One region of the Chryseobacterium sp. HNCC26DJ241 genome, then DNA from elsewhere that is predicted to be linked to it. Evidence: riboswitches for the same ligand, from Rfam matches in the RefSeq annotation. Region 1 holds a riboswitch; the other holds the start of a gene.
What was found. A riboswitch is a leader RNA that binds a small molecule or an ion and turns the genes downstream of it on or off. The one in region 1 is predicted to bind S-adenosylmethionine.
Positions count from the first base shown of each region.

Region 2: linked by a shared signal. The riboswitch ahead of AC2A1C_RS11620 (TonB-dependent receptor plug domain-containing protein) and the one ahead of AC2A1C_RS07360 (alpha/beta fold hydrolase) in region 1 are both predicted to bind S-adenosylmethionine.

Region 1 is NZ_JBXUGL010000011.1:17,313-27,801, reverse strand. Features, by position in the region: gene AC2A1C_RS07365 (MGH1-like glycoside hydrolase domain-containing protein) at 1-2,429, opposite strand, end outside; SAM riboswitch class I at 2,531-2,632, shown strand; gene AC2A1C_RS07360 (alpha/beta fold hydrolase) at 2,695-3,633, shown strand; gene AC2A1C_RS07355 (ACT domain-containing protein) at 3,630-5,168, shown strand; gene AC2A1C_RS07350 (O-succinylhomoserine sulfhydrylase) at 5,201-6,406, shown strand; gene AC2A1C_RS07345 (four helix bundle protein) at 6,446-6,811, shown strand; gene AC2A1C_RS07340 (homocysteine S-methyltransferase family protein) at 6,876-7,841, shown strand; gene tnpA (IS200/IS605 family transposase) at 7,968-8,420, shown strand; gene metH (methionine synthase) at 8,574-10,489, shown strand, end outside.
Region 2 is NZ_JBXUGL010000024.1:43,859-54,347, reverse strand. Features, by position in the region: partial or broken gene AC2A1C_RS11660 (T6SS effector amidase Tae4 family protein) at 1-377, shown strand, start outside; gene AC2A1C_RS11655 (hypothetical protein) at 393-875, shown strand; gene AC2A1C_RS11650 (hypothetical protein) at 1,209-1,448, shown strand; gene AC2A1C_RS11645 (hypothetical protein) at 1,485-1,988, shown strand; gene AC2A1C_RS11640 (hypothetical protein) at 1,988-2,722, shown strand; gene AC2A1C_RS11635 (ion channel) at 2,774-3,745, opposite strand; gene fumC (class II fumarate hydratase) at 3,870-5,264, opposite strand; gene AC2A1C_RS11625 (hypothetical protein) at 5,407-5,685, shown strand; SAM riboswitch class I at 5,831-5,939, shown strand; gene AC2A1C_RS11620 (TonB-dependent receptor plug domain-containing protein) at 6,016-8,409, shown strand; gene AC2A1C_RS11615 (APC family permease) at 8,420-9,724, shown strand; gene prfA (peptide chain release factor 1) at 9,801-10,489, shown strand, end outside.

The sequences.
Region 1 (10,489 bases):
TCTTTCAGAAAAATATTTTGGAGTCTTTTACTCAGGTTTTCTGCAACTTCGTCTAAAGACGTTTCTTCTCCACTTCCTACAGGAAATTCTACAGTCAGACTTTCACCGTAATAAAAATGAAAACGCTGCAAACTTTCTACAATTAAGAAATTAATTGGAAACCAAATCGGACCTCTCCAATTGGAGTTTCCGCCAAACATTCGGCTATCACTTTCTGCAGGTGTATAATGTACCACATATTCATTTCCATGTGCTGAAAAAATAAAAGGATTTTTTTCATAAACTTTAGACATTGCCCGAATTCCGTATTGACTTAAAAATTCGTTTTCGTCCAGCATTCTGTTGAGAACTTTTTTAAGACGTGTTTTGCGAAGAATACTCATCAGATGCTTTTTGCCTTGTCCTTCTACTTCCCAATGAGAAACCAAATTGGCCAATTCCTTTTTATTTTTTAGAATCCAATCCATTCTTTCACGGAATTTAGGCATTTTTTCGAGCATATCGTGATCTATTACTTCCACTGCAAAAAGAGGTATTAATCCAACAATGCTTCGTAGTCTCAGAGAAATACTTTCCCCATTTTGTAATTGTAATACATCATAGAAAAATCCATCTTCTTCATTCCAGAGACCTTGTTTTTCGTTTCCAAGATTTTCCATGGCTTCTGCAATGTAAAGATAATGTTCAAAAAATTTGATGGCCATATCTTCGTACACAATATTGTATTGGGCAAGTTCCATCGCTATTCTCATCATATTGAGCGCATACATTGCCATCCAGCTTGTTCCATCGGCTTGTTCCAGATGTTCTCCGCTTTTCATCTGCATATTTCGGTCAAAAGCACCGATATTGTCAAGACCTAAAAATCCACCACCAAAAAGATTGTTTCCTTTTTTATCTTTTCTGTTTACCCACCAAGTGAAATTCAGCAATAATTTTTGGAAGACCTTTTCCAGAAATGGTAAATCCGGTTTTCCGTATATTTTTTCATCAATTTTAAAAACCCTGAAACAAGACCATGCATGAACAGGCGGATTCACATCACTAAGATCCCATTCATAAGCGGGAAGTTGTCCATTTGGATGCATATACCATTCTTTTGTAAGAAGGAGAAGCTGATCTTTTGCAAATTGTGAATCTATCAAAGCAAACGGAACACAATGGAAAGCAAGATCCCAAGTTGCATACCACGGATATTCCCATTTATCCGGCATGGAGATAATATCTTTATTGTGAAGATGATCCCAATCCTTATTTCTCACATGATGATTAAAATTTCTTGGTGCTTCAAAATTTGGATCGCCTTTCAGCCATTTTCCAACATTGTAATGATAGAATTGTTTATTCCATAAAAGTCCTGCGAATGCTTGTCTTTGCACATTTCTTTCATCTTCATTCGTTACATCCTTTTGTACAATTGCATAGAATTCATCGGCTTGTTTTTTTCGTATTTCAAAAATTTCATCAAAATCGTAAAAAGCATCTTCCATAGAATGCGGACTCAGTCTGAAGTCAAATGTTTTGCTTTGTCCGGCTTCTATCTCTTCATTGATAAGAAAACACGCTTTAGTTCCGAATTTTTTAGGATTTACAGAATCTCGCCCGTTTACAACATAATTATTGATTCCATCTTTGAAAAAACCATACGTTTTTGGAGCTCCGTATAATTTTCGTGTATTGGTCTCATTTTCACAAAAAAGACTTTCTGCATTTTTTTTTCGGGAATAGAATTTTTTAATGGGAATACTATCGTGCTCAATATCTATAATTCCGTCTGATCCTGCCTTTAGGTTTGGTTTGTATTCGTTATATCCCCATTTCCAATTATTTCTGTACCAGACAGTTGGTAAAATTACAAGTGGCGCATTTTTATCACTTCTGTTATGCGCTATAACTCTTATAAAAATATCATCAGGATCTACTTTGCAGTATTCTATGAAAATATCAAAATATTCATCATTATCAAAAATTCCGGTATCTATTAGTTCATATTCCGGCTCTTTTTTACTTCTTCGGGAGTTTTCGACAATTAATTGTTCATAAGGAAATTCATTGATTGGATATTTGTATACCATTTTCATGTAGCTATGAGAAGGCGTATTATCCAAATAATAAAAAATTTCTTTAATGTCTTCACCATGATTCCCTTGATAATTGCTCAATCCGAAAAAACGTTCTTTTATCCGTTTATCTTTTTTGTTCCAAAATGAAAGAGCAAAGCAAAGCAGTTGTTTAGTATCGGAAATTCCGGCAATTCCTTCTTCTGCCCATCTGTATGCATAGCTTTCAGCCATATCATGTCCGGTATATTCCCATGCATTTCCATTTGGGCTATAATCTTCACGTACATTTCCCCATTGTCTGTTGCTTACATAAGGTCCCCAATTTTTCCAACTATCTTCTTTCAATCTTTTTAGTTCATCACTCATATAAATTTCTTTTCACTGCAAAATTATGAAATAAAAAAATTTCTGAATGTTAAAATTATATCCTACATTTGCAGTCAGATTTGTTCTTTTACATATTGAAAATGTTATCAAGAAAGGTGGAGAGATTAGACTCTATGAAACCTTGGCAACCCTTCGGGAACGAAGAAGGTGCTAAATTCTACTCTTTTAGAGAAAGATAACAGGCAATTTTTCTACATTCTTAGTAGCATTTTCAATTATATTTTAATAAATTTAAACTGAAAACTTGCTGCAACAAACCTACATTAGAAACTTTAAAACCATCTCAGGAAGAGTAGATGATATCCCTTTAAGTTATCAAATTTTTGGGAAAGAGCTTCATTCTGCTCCAATTGTATTAGTAAATCATGCTCTTACAGGTAATTCTGATGTTGCAGGAGAAAATGGCTGGTGGAAAAATGTGGTTGGAAAAAATAAAGCAATCGACATAAACCAGTTTACCATTATTTGTTTCAATATTCCGGGAAATGGTTTTGACGGATTTTTTATTGATGATTATGAAAATTTTACCGTTCATGATATTGCTTCTCTTTTCCTCTTGGGTCTGAAAGAATTGGATATTCATCAATTATTTGCAATAATCGGAGGTTCCATTGGTGGCTCTATTGGTTGGGAAATGTTGGCTCTTGAAAATCATTTAACAGAAAAATTTATTCCCATTGCTACTGATTTTAAAACTTCGGATTGGTTGTATTCTCAATGTCGGGTTCAGAAATTTTTGTTGGAAAGCAATGAAAAACCTATAGAAAAAGCAAGAATTCATGCGATGCTTTGCTACAGAACACCGGCTTCTTTGAACATAAGATTCCAAAGAGAAATGGATAAAGAAAAAGGAATTCTGAAATCACAAGATTGGCTGGATTTTCATGGAAATCGTTTAAACGAAAGATTTAGTTTAAAGGCATATAAATTGGTAAATCATCTTTTGATGAATATCAACGGGAGCAAAGAGCAAATAAATAAAATCAATACTGAATTTCATTTAATATCAATAGATTCAGATCTTTTTTTTTCTGCTTTTGAAATGGAAAATACGTATGATTTTTTAATCGAAAATAAAAAAAATGCTTTCTATTATGAAATAGAATCCATTCATGGACATGATGCGTTTCTAATGGAATACGGGCAGCTAAACGAAATTTTAACTCCAATTTTTAGTATATGAAAAGAAAATACGAAGTACGACTTTTGAAAAATAAATCCATCATTAAATTTGAAGGAAAAAATTTCCTTGGAGAAGTAGGTATTGATGGAAGGATCTTCAAAGCACTCACTTATGCGAGAATAAGTGTGGGTGTTATTTCCCAACAAGCTATCGAAAACGGTATATCTGTTTTGGTGAACGAAAATGATGCTGAAAAAGGGGTAAATTGCTTAATTGAAGAGTTTTCTGAAGAAAGAAAGTCTGGAAAAGTAAAATTGATTTACAGTATCAATAATGTTTCTGTCATTGGTTTTGTCACCGATGATTATAATAAAATCTCTGCGGAATTAGCCAGAAACAATATTTTTCCGCTTATCCTGAACCAGGTTGCTTCGGAAAATCGTGTAAATATTGTGGTCACTTCTTCTCAGGATGAGAAAGCCAAAAACATTATAGAAGCTGAAATTTTTGGAAGACCAAAAACGTTGCATCTTGCTATTTTCGGACACGGAAACGTGGGTAAAACATTGATTGAGCAGATTTTAGAATCCTCCGAAGAAATAAAGAGAAGAAAAAAATTAGACCTGAAAATCATTGCTATTGCTAATTCCAAAAAATTAGCTTTAAACAATATAGGCTTTGATGAAAACTGGAACGATGAAATTATTTCTACCATTCATCCTTCGGAAACTAAGAAAGTGATTGAATTTGCCAAAGAAAACCAGTTTGAAAATCTTATTGCGGTTGATAATACGGCGAATAAAGATTTTGTGAAGAATTACCATATTTTGGCTGAAAACGGATTTGATATAGTCTCTTCCAACAAAGTTTTCAACACACTACCGATTTCGGAATATAGAAATTTGCGTACGATTTTAGTTAAAAACAATAAAAAATATCTGTACGAAACCAATGTTGGTGCAGGCTTACCATTGATTGATACTATTAAATTGCTGCATTTGTCAGGAGAAAATATTACAAGAATAAAAGGTGTTTTTTCCGGATCACTAAGTTATATTTTCAATAATTTTTCGGTGAGGAATGATGCATTTTCTACAATTATTGGCGAAGCAATGGAAAAAGGTTTTACCGAACCTGATCCGAGAGAAGACCTTTCAGGAAATGATGTCGCAAGAAAACTTCTGATTTTAGCAAGAGAATTGGATTTAATCAATGAATTTCAGGATATTAAAATTCAAAATTTAATTCCTCAAAGTTTATTGAAAATCGAAAAGAATGAATTTATTTTGCGCTTGAAAGAATTGGATGAAGAATTTCAGAAAATAAAAGAAAATCAGGAAACCGACCACGTTTTGAGATATTTAGGAGATTTGCATGGAGATTTACAAAAAGATAAAGGTGAATTGGATGTAAAACTGGTTTCTGTTCCTGTAAATTCCGCACTCGGACAACTGAAAGGCTCAGATTCCATTTTTGAAATTTACACAGAAAGCTATGGCGAAAATCCAATCGTAATAATGGGAGCCGGAGCCGGAGCAAAAGTAACGGCAAGAGGTGTTTTCGGAGATATTTTAAGATTGAGTGAAACTAAATAATTCTTGTAAAAAGTACAACGTAAAATGTATTAATGATGAATAACGGGGAAAAACTATCAACTGACGAGTATCAACCAACAACTAATTTCGAAACATTAGCAATAAGAACGCAAACGGAAAGAACGCAGTTTGATGAACATTCGGTTCCGTTGTATCTTACTTCAAGTTTTGTGTTTGAAGATGCGGAAGATATGCGTGCAAGTTTTGCGGAAGAAAAGCCTAAAAATCTTTACAGCCGCTTTAGCAATCCGAATGTTACGGAATTTGTTACAAAAATTGCTCAAATGGAAGGGGCAGAATCGGGATATGCTTTTGCAACAGGAATGGCAGCCATTTATTCCACATTTGCGGCGCTTCTGAATTCGGGAGATCATATTGTGAGTTGCCAGTCAGTTTTCGGTTCTACGCATACATTATTCACCAAATATTTTCCGAAGTGGAATATTGAAACAACTTATTTCAAAGCCGAAGATTCTGAAAATATTGAAAAATACATTCAGCCAAACACCAAAATTTTATATCTGGAAACACCTACCAATCCTGCAATTGAAATTTTGGATTTGGAATTTTTAGGAACTATTGCAAAAAAACATAATTTGCTTTTCATTGTTGATAATTGTTTTGCAACTCCATATTTACAACAACCAATAAAATACGGAGCCGATGTTGTTGTTCATTCTGCTACTAAACTGATTGATGGACAAGGAAGAGTTTTGGGGGGAGTTGCAGTTGGACGAAAAGATTTGATTCAGGAAATTTATCTTTTTGCCAGAAATACAGGACCGGCAATGTCGCCATTCAATGCATGGGTTTTAAGTAAAAGTTTGGAAACTTTAGCAATTCGTGTCGAAAAACATTGCGAAAACGCATTGAAAGTTGCAGAATTTTTAGAAACGCATCCTAATGTAAATTTGGTAAAATATCCGTTCCTAAAATCTCATCCCAATTATGAAATTGCCAAAAAGCAAATGAAATTAGGAGGCAATATTGTTGCTTTTGAAATAAAAGGTGGAATAGAAGGAGGAAGAAATTTTCTCAATAAAATAAAAATGTGTTCTCTTTCTGCAAACTTGGGAGATACGAGAACGATTGTTACGCATCCTGCTTCTACAACGCACTCCAAACTTTCGGATGAAGAACGAAGCGAAGTAGGAATTACCGCTGGATTGGTTCGTTGCTCCGTTGGTTTGGAAAATGTGGATGATATTATTAATGATTTGAAACAAGCTCTTAGCTAGTTGAGAGTTGATGGTTAAAAGTTGATAGATTAAAAAATTATGGATTATACAGAATTGGAAGTATGGATTGAAAGCCGGAAATTAGCAAATCTGGCTTATGATTTTACTAAAAAATTTCCTAAAGAAGAATTGTTTGGTTTAACCAATCAAATAAGACGCTCAGCTGTTTCTATTCCATCGAATATTGCTGAAGGCTGTGGAAGAAAAACATCAAAAGACACACTAAATTTTCTACATATTGCAAGAGGTTCGGTTTATGAATTAGAAACCCAGTTATATATTTCTTTAGACCAAAAATATATTAATGAAGACGAATTCAATATTATTCAATCCAAAATTATTCTTTGCAAAAAATTAATCAGTGGATTTATTACCTATTATAAAAAACTTGAAAATGGAAAATAATATAAAGAGTAATGTTGAGAACTCTAAACTCTCAACTCTCAGCCATCAACTCTCAACTAAAGTAATGGTTTTGGACGGAGCAATGGGAACCATGCTTCAGCGATACAAATTTGAGGAAGAAGATTATCGTGGAGAAAGATTCAAAGATTGGAAATCTCCTTTAAAGGGAAATAACGATCTACTTTCTTTAACACAACCTCATGCTATTGAAGAAGTTCACCGTAAATATTTGGAAGCTGGAGCCGACATTATTGAAACCAATACTTTTTCCGGAACTACCATTGCAATGGCAGATTATCACATGGAAGATTTGGTTTACGAACTGAATTATGAATCTGCAAAAATTGCCAGAAAAGTTTGCGACGAATTTACTGTTCAAAATCCTGAAAAGCCAAGATTTGTTGCAGGTTCTATTGGGCCGACAAACAAAACGGCTTCACTTTCTCCCGATGTAAATGATCCGGGTTTTAGAGCTATTACTTTTGATGAGTTACGAATTGCGTATAAACAACAAGCAGAAGCATTGCTAGATGGTGGTTCTGATATTCTTTTGGTGGAAACTATTTTTGATACTCTCAATGCAAAAGCCGCACTTTTCGCGATTGATGAAATTCAGGAAGAAAGAAATATTGAAATTCCAATTATGGTTTCCGGAACGATTACTGATGCTTCGGGAAGAACATTGAGTGGGCAAACTGCGGAAGCATTTCTCGTTTCTGTTTCTCATCTCAATTTATTGAGCGTTGGTTTTAACTGCGCTCTTGGTGCAAAACAATTGACACCTTATTTAGAAACGATTTCCCATAATTCAGATTTTTATATTTCTGCGTATCCAAATGCGGGTTTACCAAATGCTTTTGGTCAGTATGACGAATCTCCGGAAGCAATGGCGGATCAAATAAAAGAATATGCTGAAAAAGGCTTAATCAATATTATCGGAGGTTGTTGCGGAACGACTCCAGATCACATTAAAGCTATTGCAGAATTGGTGAAAGATTATGAACCTAGAAAGTTGTCGGTTGTTGGTTAATCGTTGTCGGTTTCTCAATTACAGTCAAGCCACGAAGTGGCGAAATCAACAGCATCGGGTGAAGCCCGATGTAAAATGAAACGAAATAATGATGAGGTCTGAAAGACCGAAAGAAAAGAAAACAGAATGGGACAATCTTTAAATAAAATTTATGTGCATTTGGTTTTTAGCACTAAACATAGGCAACCTTTAATTGATGATTCAATTAATGAAGATTTGTTCAGTTATATAGGAGGTATTTGTAAAAATTTGGAATGTAATCCGATTCAAGTTGGCGGACATAAAGATCACATTCATATTTTGTGTTTGCTTTCCAAAAAAATTGCTCTGATGAATTTAATAGAAAAGATAAAATCAAATTCTTCAAAATGGATTAAGACAAAAGGGGAAAATTTTTCAAATTTTTATTGGCAGAATGGATATGGTGCATTTTCAGTTAATCCAACCGAGATAGAAGTAGTTAAAAATTATATAACAAATCAAGAAGAACATCATAGAAAATTGACGTTCCAAGAAGAGTATGTAAAATTTTTAAAAAAATATAATGTAGAATATGATGAAAGATATGTTTGGGATTAAATTTAAAATATACTTTGTTGATATATTTTTAAATATAGAAAAAAGGATTTCGCCCTTTCAGGGCTCCGCAATGCTGCTAATATTACACAACCAAGGGTTCCACCCTTGGCTAATGCTTTCGCCACTTCGTGGCTTCTCCAAAAATTTAAAAAAATGAAATATTTAAAATTATCTGGTCTCGAACCTTTAATTATAACTCCCGAAAGTAACTTCATCAATGTTGGAGAACGAACCAATGTTGCAGGTTCTAAAAAATTCCTTCGATTGATTAAAGAAGAAAAATTTTCCGAAGCGTTGGATATTGCAAGACATCAAGTAGAAGGTGGTGCGCAAATTTTGGACGTCAATTTTGATGATGGATTGATTGATGGAAAAACATCTATGATTAAATTTCTGAATTTAATAGCTTCTGAGCCCGATATTGCCAGAATTCCGATCATGATAGATTCTTCAAAATGGGAAATTTTGGAGGCGGGTTTACAAGTCGTTCAAGGAAAATGCGTAGTAAATTCCATCAGTTTGAAAGGTGGTGAAGAAGAATTCATTAAGCAAGCAAAAGCTATAAAAAGATACGGAGCAGCCGTAATTGTAATGGCTTTTGATGAAATCGGACAAGCGGATAATTACGAACGTAGAATTGAAATCTGCAAAAGAAGTTACCAAATTCTCACAGAAATTGTAAAATTTCCTGCAGAAGATATCATTTTCGATTTGAATATTTTCCCTGTTGCAACAGGAATGGAAGAGCATCGTAGAAATGCTTTGGATTTTATAGAAGCAACAAAATGGGTTCGCGAAAATTTACCTCACGTTTCGGTTTCGGGTGGAGTTTCCAATGTTTCATTTTCATTTAGAGGAAACGATACCGTGAGAGAAGCAATGCATTCGGTTTTTCTGTATCACGCCATTAAAAACGGGATGAATATGGGAATCGTAAATCCTACAATGCTAGAAGTTTATGACGAAATTCCAAAAGATTTATTGGAACTGGTAGAAGATGTAATGCTTGACAGAAGAGACGATGCTACGGAAAGATTATTAGATTATTCCGAAAAACATAAATCGGTAAAAAAGGAAAAAGTAGAAGACTTAAGTTGGAGAAATCAACCATTACAAGATAGAATTACACACGCTTTAGTAAAAGGAATTGACCGTTTTATTGAAGAAGATGTAGAAGAAGCGAGAAAAATTGCTGCAAGACCTTTAGATGTAATCGAAGGAAATTTAATGACAGGAATGGGTGTTGTCGGAGATTTATTCGGAAGTGGGAAAATGTTTCTTCCGCAAGTTGTAAAATCAGCGAGAGTGATGAAAAAAGCCGTGGCTTATCTTCAGCCTTTTATTGAATCGGAAAAAGATTCTACACAAAAAGCGAACGGAAAAGTTTTGATGGCAACAGTAAAAGGTGATGTTCACGATATTGGTAAAAATATTGTGAGTGTGGTTTTGGGTTGTAACAATTACGAAATTGTAGATTTGGGAGTGATGGTTCCTGCGGAAAAAATTATTCAAACGGCAATTGATGAAAAAGTGGATGTGATTGGTTTAAGTGGATTGATTACACCAAGTTTAGATGAGATGGTACATATTGCCGATGAATTGGAACGAAAAAATCTTAATTTTCCGTTGATGATTGGTGGTGCTACAACTTCTAAAGCTCACACTGCAGTAAAAATTGATCCAAAATATAAAAATGCGGTAGTACATGTGAATGATGCCTCCAGAGCTGTTGGTGTGGTTAGTTCTTTGTTGAGTAATAGAAACGCAGAATTTATTTCTGAATTAAAATCAGATTACGCAGATTTCCGTGAAAAATTCCTGAACCGACAAGTGGATAAAGAATATGTTTCGATTGCAGAAGCGCGTGAGAAAAAATTCAAAATCGATTGGGAAAATGAAAATATTCCAACTCCGAAGAAATTAGGAATTACTATTATTGAAGACCAAAATCTGGATGAATTGGTTGATTTTATAGATTGGTCTCCGTTTTTCAGAAGCTGGCAATTATTTGGAAAATTTCCTGAAATTTTGACGGATAATGTAGTTGGAGAACAAGCGACCATTTTATT
Region 2 (10,489 bases), on a different contig from region 1:
ATTTGCCGAACCAGACATTTAAAGGAGGAGATGGTAAGTATTATTTTTTGAGTGCAAAAAAATTGAATACTTGGATGAGAAAAACTTTTGGAACAAATCCGGCAACCCAAACAACACCATTTAATGCTAATCATATTAACATTACATCCACACAAGCTGGTGTTCATGGTGCGAATTTACCTAATCTATTAATTGACAGTAATTTATCTACACCCAACATAAATGTTTATATCAAAGGTATATATTCGCTTGTTTCAAGTGATAACAATTGGGCATCTGGACATGCTGATATATTACAATCGAACGCAACCTGTATCAATGGCTGCCATTTTTATGATGCACCGATTGCATATATTGACATATGGAAACTTCAATAATTTAAAATATAAGCAATGATAAAAGCAAAAAAAACAATTTTTATTGTCTACTTTCTATCGCTTATTTCATGCGAAATTAGAGAAAGACCTAAATTTAAATATCGAAGCGAAAATAGTTCTCAAAAGAATGCTGAACAAATTTTTTACACTAAAAGATTTCGTGACGAAGTTTTCTATAAATGTCTAAGGCATGGTTATGGGGATAAACTTAATATGGAGATTGGAAAGTTAATAGCTAAAAAAGATTTATTTTCTATGAGTGATGACCCATTTATAAGAGAAGATTCTATACAAGATAGTTTGGCAAAAAAAATAATAATGAAGCTACCACCTCCATATATTCATGTAGAAAATGAAAAAGAATTGGAAGGTAAAAATTTTATTATTTCAACATGTTTGAGTTATTATGAAAGTAGAGAATTAGATTCGGTTGCAAGAAAATTTTATAAAGAAAGAAGAAAAGAGGACAAAATGTTATGGGGAAAAGATAATAAATAACATGAACATAAGAAAAGACAATATTTTTTATCAAAATCATATGAGTTAAAATTAATATCTATGATGAAAAATAAATTTATTGACTTATAAAAAATTGAACATGAAAGAAATTACTAATGAATTAGTTATTACTTGTTTATATTAGAATGTTTAGGATTAATTCTATTATTATTTACCTAATATATAAACTATATAAAAAGATAAGATAAACTTCACCCCACAAGGAAAATTGTAGATTTAAGGAAAACAGCAATTAATAATATTAGAAAAGGTAATTTAGCTACCATTGGCGGAAATTGGGGATTCGGATTTGATGCTACGATTGATACAATAATGCAATTAGATGGTTTGCAGTTTTGTTTAGGATCATACCTTACAACTGTTAGCATTACTTCTTTAGGAAGAAATCAATATAAATTAACATTTATCGTAAAAAATAAGACAGGATGGGAGTCTGGAACGAGAGGATTGAATAATGGAGATAATAATCATGGCAATGACAGCATAATTCCGGATAAACCAAGAGGACAAGGTCTACATTTGGGCGGAACTATTGGTGAAACCTTTGGTTAGTATGAAATTGTTACGGTTCCATAAAAATATAGAATTATGAAAAAAATAAGTTTAACATTTTTTTTAATCACAACTCTTTTGAGTTGTGATTATGGACCAAAAGCAATATTAAATGAGGACTTTGCCATTTTTGATGAATCTAAAGAATTGCCTTTTAGTAAACTAGTAGGGGAATATCAATTAGATAAGAACTCTAAAAAAAGGTACAACATACATGATAGTGTAGCATTAGAGTTTAAAATTAGAAGCGATTCTTCTTTTACTGCTGCAAACTATATAAACTACAAAAACAGAGAATTAGAATTAAAAGAATATAATGGTAAGTTACAGTATACTAATGATTATAATGAAAAACCCCCATTTTCAGATCTGAGAGTGAATAACGAAAAATTTAATGGTGGGGGAAATATAGATATTTACTACCGTAAAAAAGACGGTGCTTTAGCATTATATGTTTTTACTCCATTTGTACCCGCAACTAAGGAGAATAATATGCAATATAAAGAAGGAGATTATCTGCGATATATAAAAGTAAAATAATGAAAGGAAAGATTCTATTGATATTTTTTTTACAATTTGGGATATTATTTTATGCGCAAAATAGTATTAACGTAAAAGAAATCTCTTTTATAAGAAAAGATTCTATTATTGATATTGATATATATAAAAAAGAAGTATCACAGGATTTAGACAAAATAAATGAAATTTTTGAAATTTATTCTACATCAAAAAAAGAAAAAAACGATTTTATAAATAGTATCTCTAATAATGATCTAAAGCAATATCAACAGATATTTCATTATAAATATGTTAATGATAGTATTATTCAACGATATGAGACAAAAAAGAATGGAGATATATTATCTGGAAGCGTTTATATCAATACTAAAAACGCAAAAGAGTATTATGATTTTCCTAATTCTAAAAATGATATATCATTTAAGTTTCAATTTGAAAAAATAAAGGATTTAAAAATAAAGGAATTTAGAAAAGTAAGAAAAGTAATCAATGGAATAGAATGTTTTAAGGTTTTGGTTTCTTATACAGAATTGATAGATGCAGAAACTAATGCTGAGTTTCCTGAATTTAACTCTCCCGAAGAACAAAATCAAATTTTTTCAGAGATGTGGATTTCAGAAAATATTAAGAGTGTTTTTCATCCGGTTTGTAGAATAAGAGAAATCTTAGAGAAATATTATCCATTAGAAATTATAGAAATTGAAAAGGGATATATAAGAAACTATATTCTATGGAATTTAAAGATTCAACCTTGAACATAACAGAATTGTGCCCTGTAAAATGTTTTAATATGCTTAGATTTCTATTCATGAAACAATTTCCAAATCAGGAATTTCTACATTTTGAAAAGTGCTGATTTTCTCCAAATCCAAAACCGTTGATTCTCCGTTTTCAGCAGGAAAAAACATGGGGATAAATTTTGCTCCGTACACAATTTCGGGAGTAATATAAGAAGTTCTTTGTACCACCGTGTTGGAAAATACTTCATCAAAAGCACGAATGTGAACAATGATTTCGATACCTACATTTTGAAAATCTTCTTTTGTGAAATTGTAAAAAGGTGAGCTTTCATCAATCTTATGAACAATGGTCCAGTTGAGAGCCAATGTATTGATGCGCTTCACTTCTGTTTCCAAAAAATAAAAATTATTTTTCTTTTCCCCGTTTTCGTCAACGATTTCTATGGCAGCAGAAAGCGTAATATCGGCATCTGTAAGAGCGTTATTTTTATAGGGAGCAAGACGAAACATCAAAGCTCGGGTATCTTTATACGGAGAAATAAGAATGTTTTTTGAAAATTTTAAATATGCTCGTGGTCTTGAAAATCTTCCGTAAAATAGACCTGTTGCAATTGCAAAAGTTAGAAGTCCCAGAAATGCTTCAAACGTAGCAACAAGACTTGCCATAAAACCAACCGGAGCAATTCTTCCGTATCCAACTGTTGTAAAAGTCTGTGAACTGAAAAAGAAAACATCTATAAATTCATTCATGGTATTGCTTTTATCAATACCAGTAAGATGTTCAACACCAATTAAATAATAGATGAAAGCAAAAAGTAAATTGACAAATATATAGGCAATTACCAAATAAGATAAAAAACGAAAGGTAGAAAGATTGAGCATCGTGTGATACCAGCTAAACTGATCTAAAAATTTCACTCCTTTTCGTCGGATATTGGGCAATCCGTCTTTATTGATAAACCTTCCGGATGAACTGGTTCCGAAACCGCTATTATCAAATGAATATTGCTGAATTCTTTTTCTAAAACCTAATGCCATATTTTTTATCAATTTTCAAAAAATAAAATTGACCATGCAAATATAAAGATTGTCTGAATTTAAAAACCCTTTCGGAGTTTTCAAAATTCTGAAAGGGCTGATTTATAATAGCTATTAAAATATTCTATTTCAAACTTCCTACCATATCTTCCGGTTTTACCCATTCATCAAATTGTTCCGCAGTTACCAATCCGAGATTGATGGCTTCTTCTTTCAAAGTAGTTCCGTTTTTGTGTGCAGTTTTTGCAATTTTTGCTGCATTTTCATAACCGATATGTGTATTCAAAGCAGTAACCAACATCAAAGATTTGTCTACCAATTCTTTGATTCTCGGTTCATTCGGCTCAATTCCTACCGCACAATGATCGTTGAAGGAAATCATTGCATCTGCCAAAAGCTGTGCAGATTGTAAAAAATTGTACGCCATTACTGGTTTAAAAACATTCAGTTCATAATTTCCTTGAGTTCCTGCAAAAGAAATCGTAGTATCGTTCCCTAAAACCTGAGCGCAAACCATTGTAATCGCTTCATTTTGTGTTGGATTTACTTTTCCCGGCATAATGGAAGAACCCGGCTCGTTTTCAGGTATAAAAATTTCTCCGATTCCGGAACGTGGCCCGGAAGCTAAAAGACGAATATCCTGAGCAATTTTGTAAAGTGAAACCGCCAGTTGTTTCAACGCTCCGTGTGTTTCCACAATTCCGTCATGTGCAGCCAATGCTTCAAACTTATTGGGTGCCGTTACAAAAGGTAGTCCGGTAAATTCTGCAATATATTTTGCAACCAACACATCATAACCTTTCGGAGTATTGAGTCCGGTTCCGACAGCAGTTCCGCCTAAAGCCAATTCTTTTAAATGATCTAACGTATTTTCAATCGCTTTTTTAGCATAATCCAACTGCGCAACATATCCTGAAAATTCCTGCCCCAAAGTAAGTGGAGTAGCATCCATCAGATGCGTTCTCCCGATTTTTACAATATTTTGAAATTTCTGAGCTTTTTCGTTCAGAGTGTTTCTCAATTTTTCCAATGCAGGAAGCGTATATTTTACCACTTTTGTATAAGCGGCGATGTGCATTGCAGTTGGATAGGTATCGTTGGAAGATTGGGATTTGTTCACATCATCATTCGGATGAACTTCGGATATTTCTCCTAAAGTTCCACCATTATTCACATGAGCTCTGTTGGAAATCACTTCGTTTATGTTCATATTACTTTGAGTTCCGGAACCGGTTTGCCAAATCACCAAAGGAAATTGGTCATTCAGTTTTCCTTCCAGAATTTCCTCGCAGACTTTTGCTATCAGATCTCTTTTTTCTGTGGAAAGAACACCCAATTCGGCATTTGTGAAAGCGGCAGCTTTTTTGAGGTAAGCAAATGCATCAATAATTTCCTGAGGCATACTTCCTTCCGGTCCGATTTTAAAATTGTTTCGTGAACGCTCGGTTTGTGCTCCCCAGAATTTATCTGCCGGTACTTGCACTTCTCCCATCGTGTCTTTTTCGATACGGTAATTCATATATTTTTAGATGTTTATGTTTATAAATGAGAATACACGAAAGTAGTAAAATTCCCAATTTTCAGCAAATGACAAAATTCATCAGAAATTCGTTTTGCAAAAAAGAAAAAATAGTCTATTTTTGCCTCAAATATTTAGAAAAATGATACTATCATCTTTTTGGCCATTTTACCAATTTCTTTGGACGGTATATTTCTTTACTATGTTTTTAGTAGGATTTTGGTGTATTTTTATGTTTTTTGGGTTTATCATTCCACTTTGGCTTACACAAGGTTTGGCTGAATATTTCGGAAAAACGAAACCTTTCGATCCGGAAGACATCAGAAGAAAAAAAATCTTTGAACAGGAAGGTGTGGAAATCATCTACAATCAGCCGAAAGGAGACGGTCCTTTTGTACATTCCGGTCACGGTCATCATTAATTTTGATGTCATTGCTTTCTTCCCTGAATTTGAAGAAAGTAATATCAAAGCAAAACAATATATAACAGAGTACTCTCAAAATTTGAGAGTATTTTTTTTGAAAAAATTTTGAAAATAAAAAAATACCTTTATTTTTGCAACACAAAACTTATCAAGAAAGGTGGAGGGATTTGGCCCTTAGAAACCTTAGCAACCAACATATTCTGAATTGTGTAATGGTGCTAATTCCAACCTAGTTATAGGATAGATAAGAAAAAATTAAGTATTTATTTTTTTTGTTTCTATAGGTTTCCTTTTGCATTTCTTGATTTAAAATAAAAATATATAGAAATGAAAAAATTTACCTTTAGCGTTTTATTATTAAGTGCTTTTTACCTTCAAGCACAGGAAGTTACAGAAAAAGACATAGAAACTGTTGTATTGGTAGGAAACCGAGCGAATAATCGTACGAAAACAAATACGTTGGTTCCTGTAGATGTTATTTCGGTTCAAAAAATTCAGCAAAGTGCTCCACAAAATACGGTTCAGGATTTATTGAATTATGTAATCCCGTCATTTAATTCGGTAAGACAATCGGCATCGGACGGAACAGAACATATTGATCCTGTTACTTTAAGAGGTTTAGGTCCAGACCAAGTTTTAGTTTTGATTAATGGTAAAAGAAGACATACTACTTCTTTGGTTAATTATCAAAATACCGTTGGGAATGGTTCTGTAGGAACAGATTTAAGCACCATTCCCGTAACTGCTATTGATAGAATAGAAGTATTGAGAGATGGAGCAGCAGCACAATATGGTTCTGATGCTATTGCCGGTGTTATCAATATTATTTTAAAGAAAAATCAAGGTGCTTCAGCTTCCATTACCTACGGAATTACAGGAAGAAATGATGGTGAAACGTATCAAGCAGGAGCTAATTATGGGACTTCTTTAAGTAAGGACAAAGGTTTTATAAATCTATCCCTTCAATTAAGCCATAGAGGAAAAACGAATAGGTCTCAAAATCATAATCTAGATATTTTCGGTAGTAATTTTGCGTATGATTTTGCTGATGACCCCAACCAAGCAAGAGCAAATGATGATGCTATTATCGCACAAAGAGGTTTAACTCGTGATGATTTTAATTTTCAAGTTGGCGATGCACAGATAAAACAAGGGCAATTGTTTTTAAATGCAGAATATCCAATAAACGATAAATGGGATCTCTATTCTTTTGGGGGAGCGAGTATAAAACAAGGAGAAGGTTTCGGTTTTAGAAGACTGCCAAGCGAAACTTCTAACGTAGTACTATCGATTTTTCCTAATGGTTTTCAGCCTATTTTAGGTTCTAAAATTTATGATTTTTCTTATGCTATTGGCACTAAATATCAAAACAATAATTGGACTTTAGATCTAAGCAATACCTTCGGAAGCAACGTATTCAACTATGATGTAAAGAATACCAACAATGCTTCATTGGGTGCACAATCTCCTACAGAATTTAATGCAGGTTCTCACGGATTTTTGCAAAATACCTTCAATGTAGATATTTCTAAAAAAATCGACAACATTAATATCGCTTTTGGTGGTGAGTGGAGATTTGAACAATATCAAATAAAAGCAGGTGAAGAAGCCTCTTACAAAAATTATGGCTTAGTTTCCGGAACATTGGGTGGAGCGCAATCATTCATTGGTTTTTCTCCAAATAATGCACTTAAAAAATCTAGAAATTCTGAAGCGATTTATGCAGATGTTTCCTACGATTTAGAAAATTTTAATGTAGATGCAGCGGCAAGATTTGAAAATTATTCGGATTTCGGAAGTGCGCTTACAGGAAAACTAGCCTTTAGATATGAATTTTTGAAAAACTTTGCCGTAAGAGCTGCAGTGGGTACTGGTTTTAGAGCGCCATCTTTACAGCAACAATATTTTAATAATTCTTTTTCTGATATTTCTACTTCAGGAAGTGGAATTGTAAACAAAGGGATTTTCACTAATGATAGCGATGTTGCAAAAGCAATAGGTTTTGATAAACTAAAAGAAGAGAAATCTGTAAATGCGAGTGCCGGATTTACATTTAAACCAGCTAATAAACTATTTATTACACTTGATGGTTATTTAATCAAAGTAAAAGACAGAATTGTAATTACCAGTCAGTTTTCCGACCCTTCTTTTGCGGCTTATGGTGTAGAAAGTGCAAGATTTTTTTCCAATGCAGTAGATACAGAGACGAAAGGTGTTGATTTAGTTGTGAGTTATGATTGGGCAATTGGTGTAGGAAATCTTAATATTAACTTGGCAGGAAATTATACCGAAACGAAGATTACCAAATTCAATTTCCCAGAAAAAGTTTTGGCAAATCATTCACAAGATGAATTCTTTGGACCGGATCAAATTAACATCATCGAGACGCTTTCTCCAAAAACTAAAGCCTCTTTAGGTTTAAATTACAAGATCAATAAATTTAATTTCTTGGTGAGAAATACGTATTTTGGGAAAGTAATCCGAGATGGTTTTCCGTTTGGTGTAGTGCAAGAATTTAATCCTAAGGTTGTTACAGATGTTAGCGTTGGCTATGATATTACGAAGAAAATTAATTTTACAGTAGGAGCTAATAATTTATTTGATGTTTTCCCGGATTTACAAGTGTATGAAAATTCTTATTTCGGAGTCTTCAAATACGCCCCAGTTCAGATGGGAACTACAGGAAACTACTTCTTCGGAAGATTGAATTACAATTTCTAAAAATTATAAAATGGAAAACCTAAAAAACAAAATCGGTTGGAAAACAGCCACAGCAATTGTTATTTCTAATATGATTGGTACTGGCGTTTTTACCACTTTGGGTTTTCAGGTTGTAGAGCTGCAAAACACCATCACTATTTTTTTGCTATGGTTTATTGGTGGTGTTTTAGCGCTCTTTGGTGCTTTTTGTTATGCAGAATTGGGTACTTTTTTCAAGGGAAATGGTGGAGATTATATCTATCTTTCTAAAACGTACCATCCAATTTTGGGATATCTCAGCAGCTGGATTTCTCTTATTATCGGCTTTTCTTCACCGGTTTCATTAGCAGCATTAGCAATGGCGAAATATATGTCTTTTTTTCAGGGAGATCTCGGGAATTTTTTTGCAGTTGCAATTATTTTATTAGTTGCTTTTGCGTTATCCTTTAGTTTAAGTATTTCAGGGAAATTCCACAATTTTTTTACATTTATTAAAGTAATTTTTGTGGTTGTTTTAATTATTATTGGTGTTTTATTGTCCCAAAATTCGGCTCATACTTCTCTTAATTTTGGCAATAGTTGGGAGCAAGAGATTCTTTTTCCAGCATTTGCGACTTCATTGGTTTTTGTAACGTATGCTTATACCGGCTGGAATTCTGCTTCTTATATTGCAGGCGAGATAGAAAAGCCACAGAAAAATCTTCCGAAATCTTTAATCATAGGAACTGTTTTTGTCACTTTTTGTTATGTTTTCATCAATTATATTATGCTGAAACACGCACCAATTGATGCTCTAAAAGGTAAAGAAGATGTAATGGGAATTGCCGCCTATTATATGTTTGGTAATACTTTCGGGAAAGTCGTGAATATTTTTATTGCACTACAACTGGTCGCAACTATTAGTGGTTATCTTTGGGTAGGTTCTAGAATTACTCAGGCAACTGCTTCAGAAAATAGGCTTTGGCGGTTTTTAGCTGTAAAAAACAAAAAAAATATTCCTGTGAGAGCTATTTTTGCCCATTCTATAATTGCTATTTTAATCATTTCTACAGGAAGTTTCAAGCAAATTTTTCTTTACACTTCTTTTGTTTTACAATTGCTTTCTACATTGGCAATTTCAGCAGCGTTTTTCTTGAAAAAATCGGACAGAAGATTGTTTAAGTCGAATTGGTTTTATTTTTTCCCAACCATTTTTGTTTTGTTCAGTTGCTATATTTTATATTTCACACTCATTAGCAATCCTACTGAAAGTTTAATTGGTCTGGTAATCGTACTAATTGGAATTATATTGTATTTGTTTGATAAAAGAATACCTCTTGATACTTCAGAAGAATGATTATTTTCTAACCTTTAGCTTTCTCTCTCCAACCTACTACTTTTTTGTATCTTTGCACCCAAATATTTTTTGAAAAATGTCGAAGTCACTAATTCCAAAATTAGAAGCCATAAAGCAACGCTACAACGAAGTTGCTGATCTTATTATTCAGCCAGACGTAATTTCAGACCAAAAAAGATATTCTTCTTTAAACAAAGAATACAGTGATTTGGGAAAAATTGTGAAAGTTTACGATCAATATAAATCAGCTTTAGATACTATCGAAGAATCGGATGAGATTATTGCTGATGGATCGGACAGAGATCTGGTAGATCTGGCAAAAATGGAAAAGTTGGAAGCTCAGGAAAGAATTCCCGGTTTGGAAGAAGAACTAAAAGTTTTACTTATTCCTAAAGATCCTGCCGATGATAAAAACGTGATTGTAGAATTACGTGCCGGAACTGGAGGTGATGAAGCCGCTATTTTTGTGGAAGATATATACAGAATGTATTCCATGTATTTCAAAACTAAAGGATGGAGACATGAAGTAACCGATTCCAACGAAGCAGCAAAAGGCTACAAGGAATTAATTATGAAAGTAGAAGGAGAAGGTGTTTACGGAATCATGAAATTTGAGTCTGGAGTTCACCGCGTACAGCGTGTTCCGGAAACCGAATCTCAAGGAAGAGTTCACACTTCTGCAATTACGGTAGCAGTTTTACCTGAAGCCGAAGAAGTAGATGTAGAAATAAATCCTGCAGATATTGAAATGCAGACTTCTCGTTC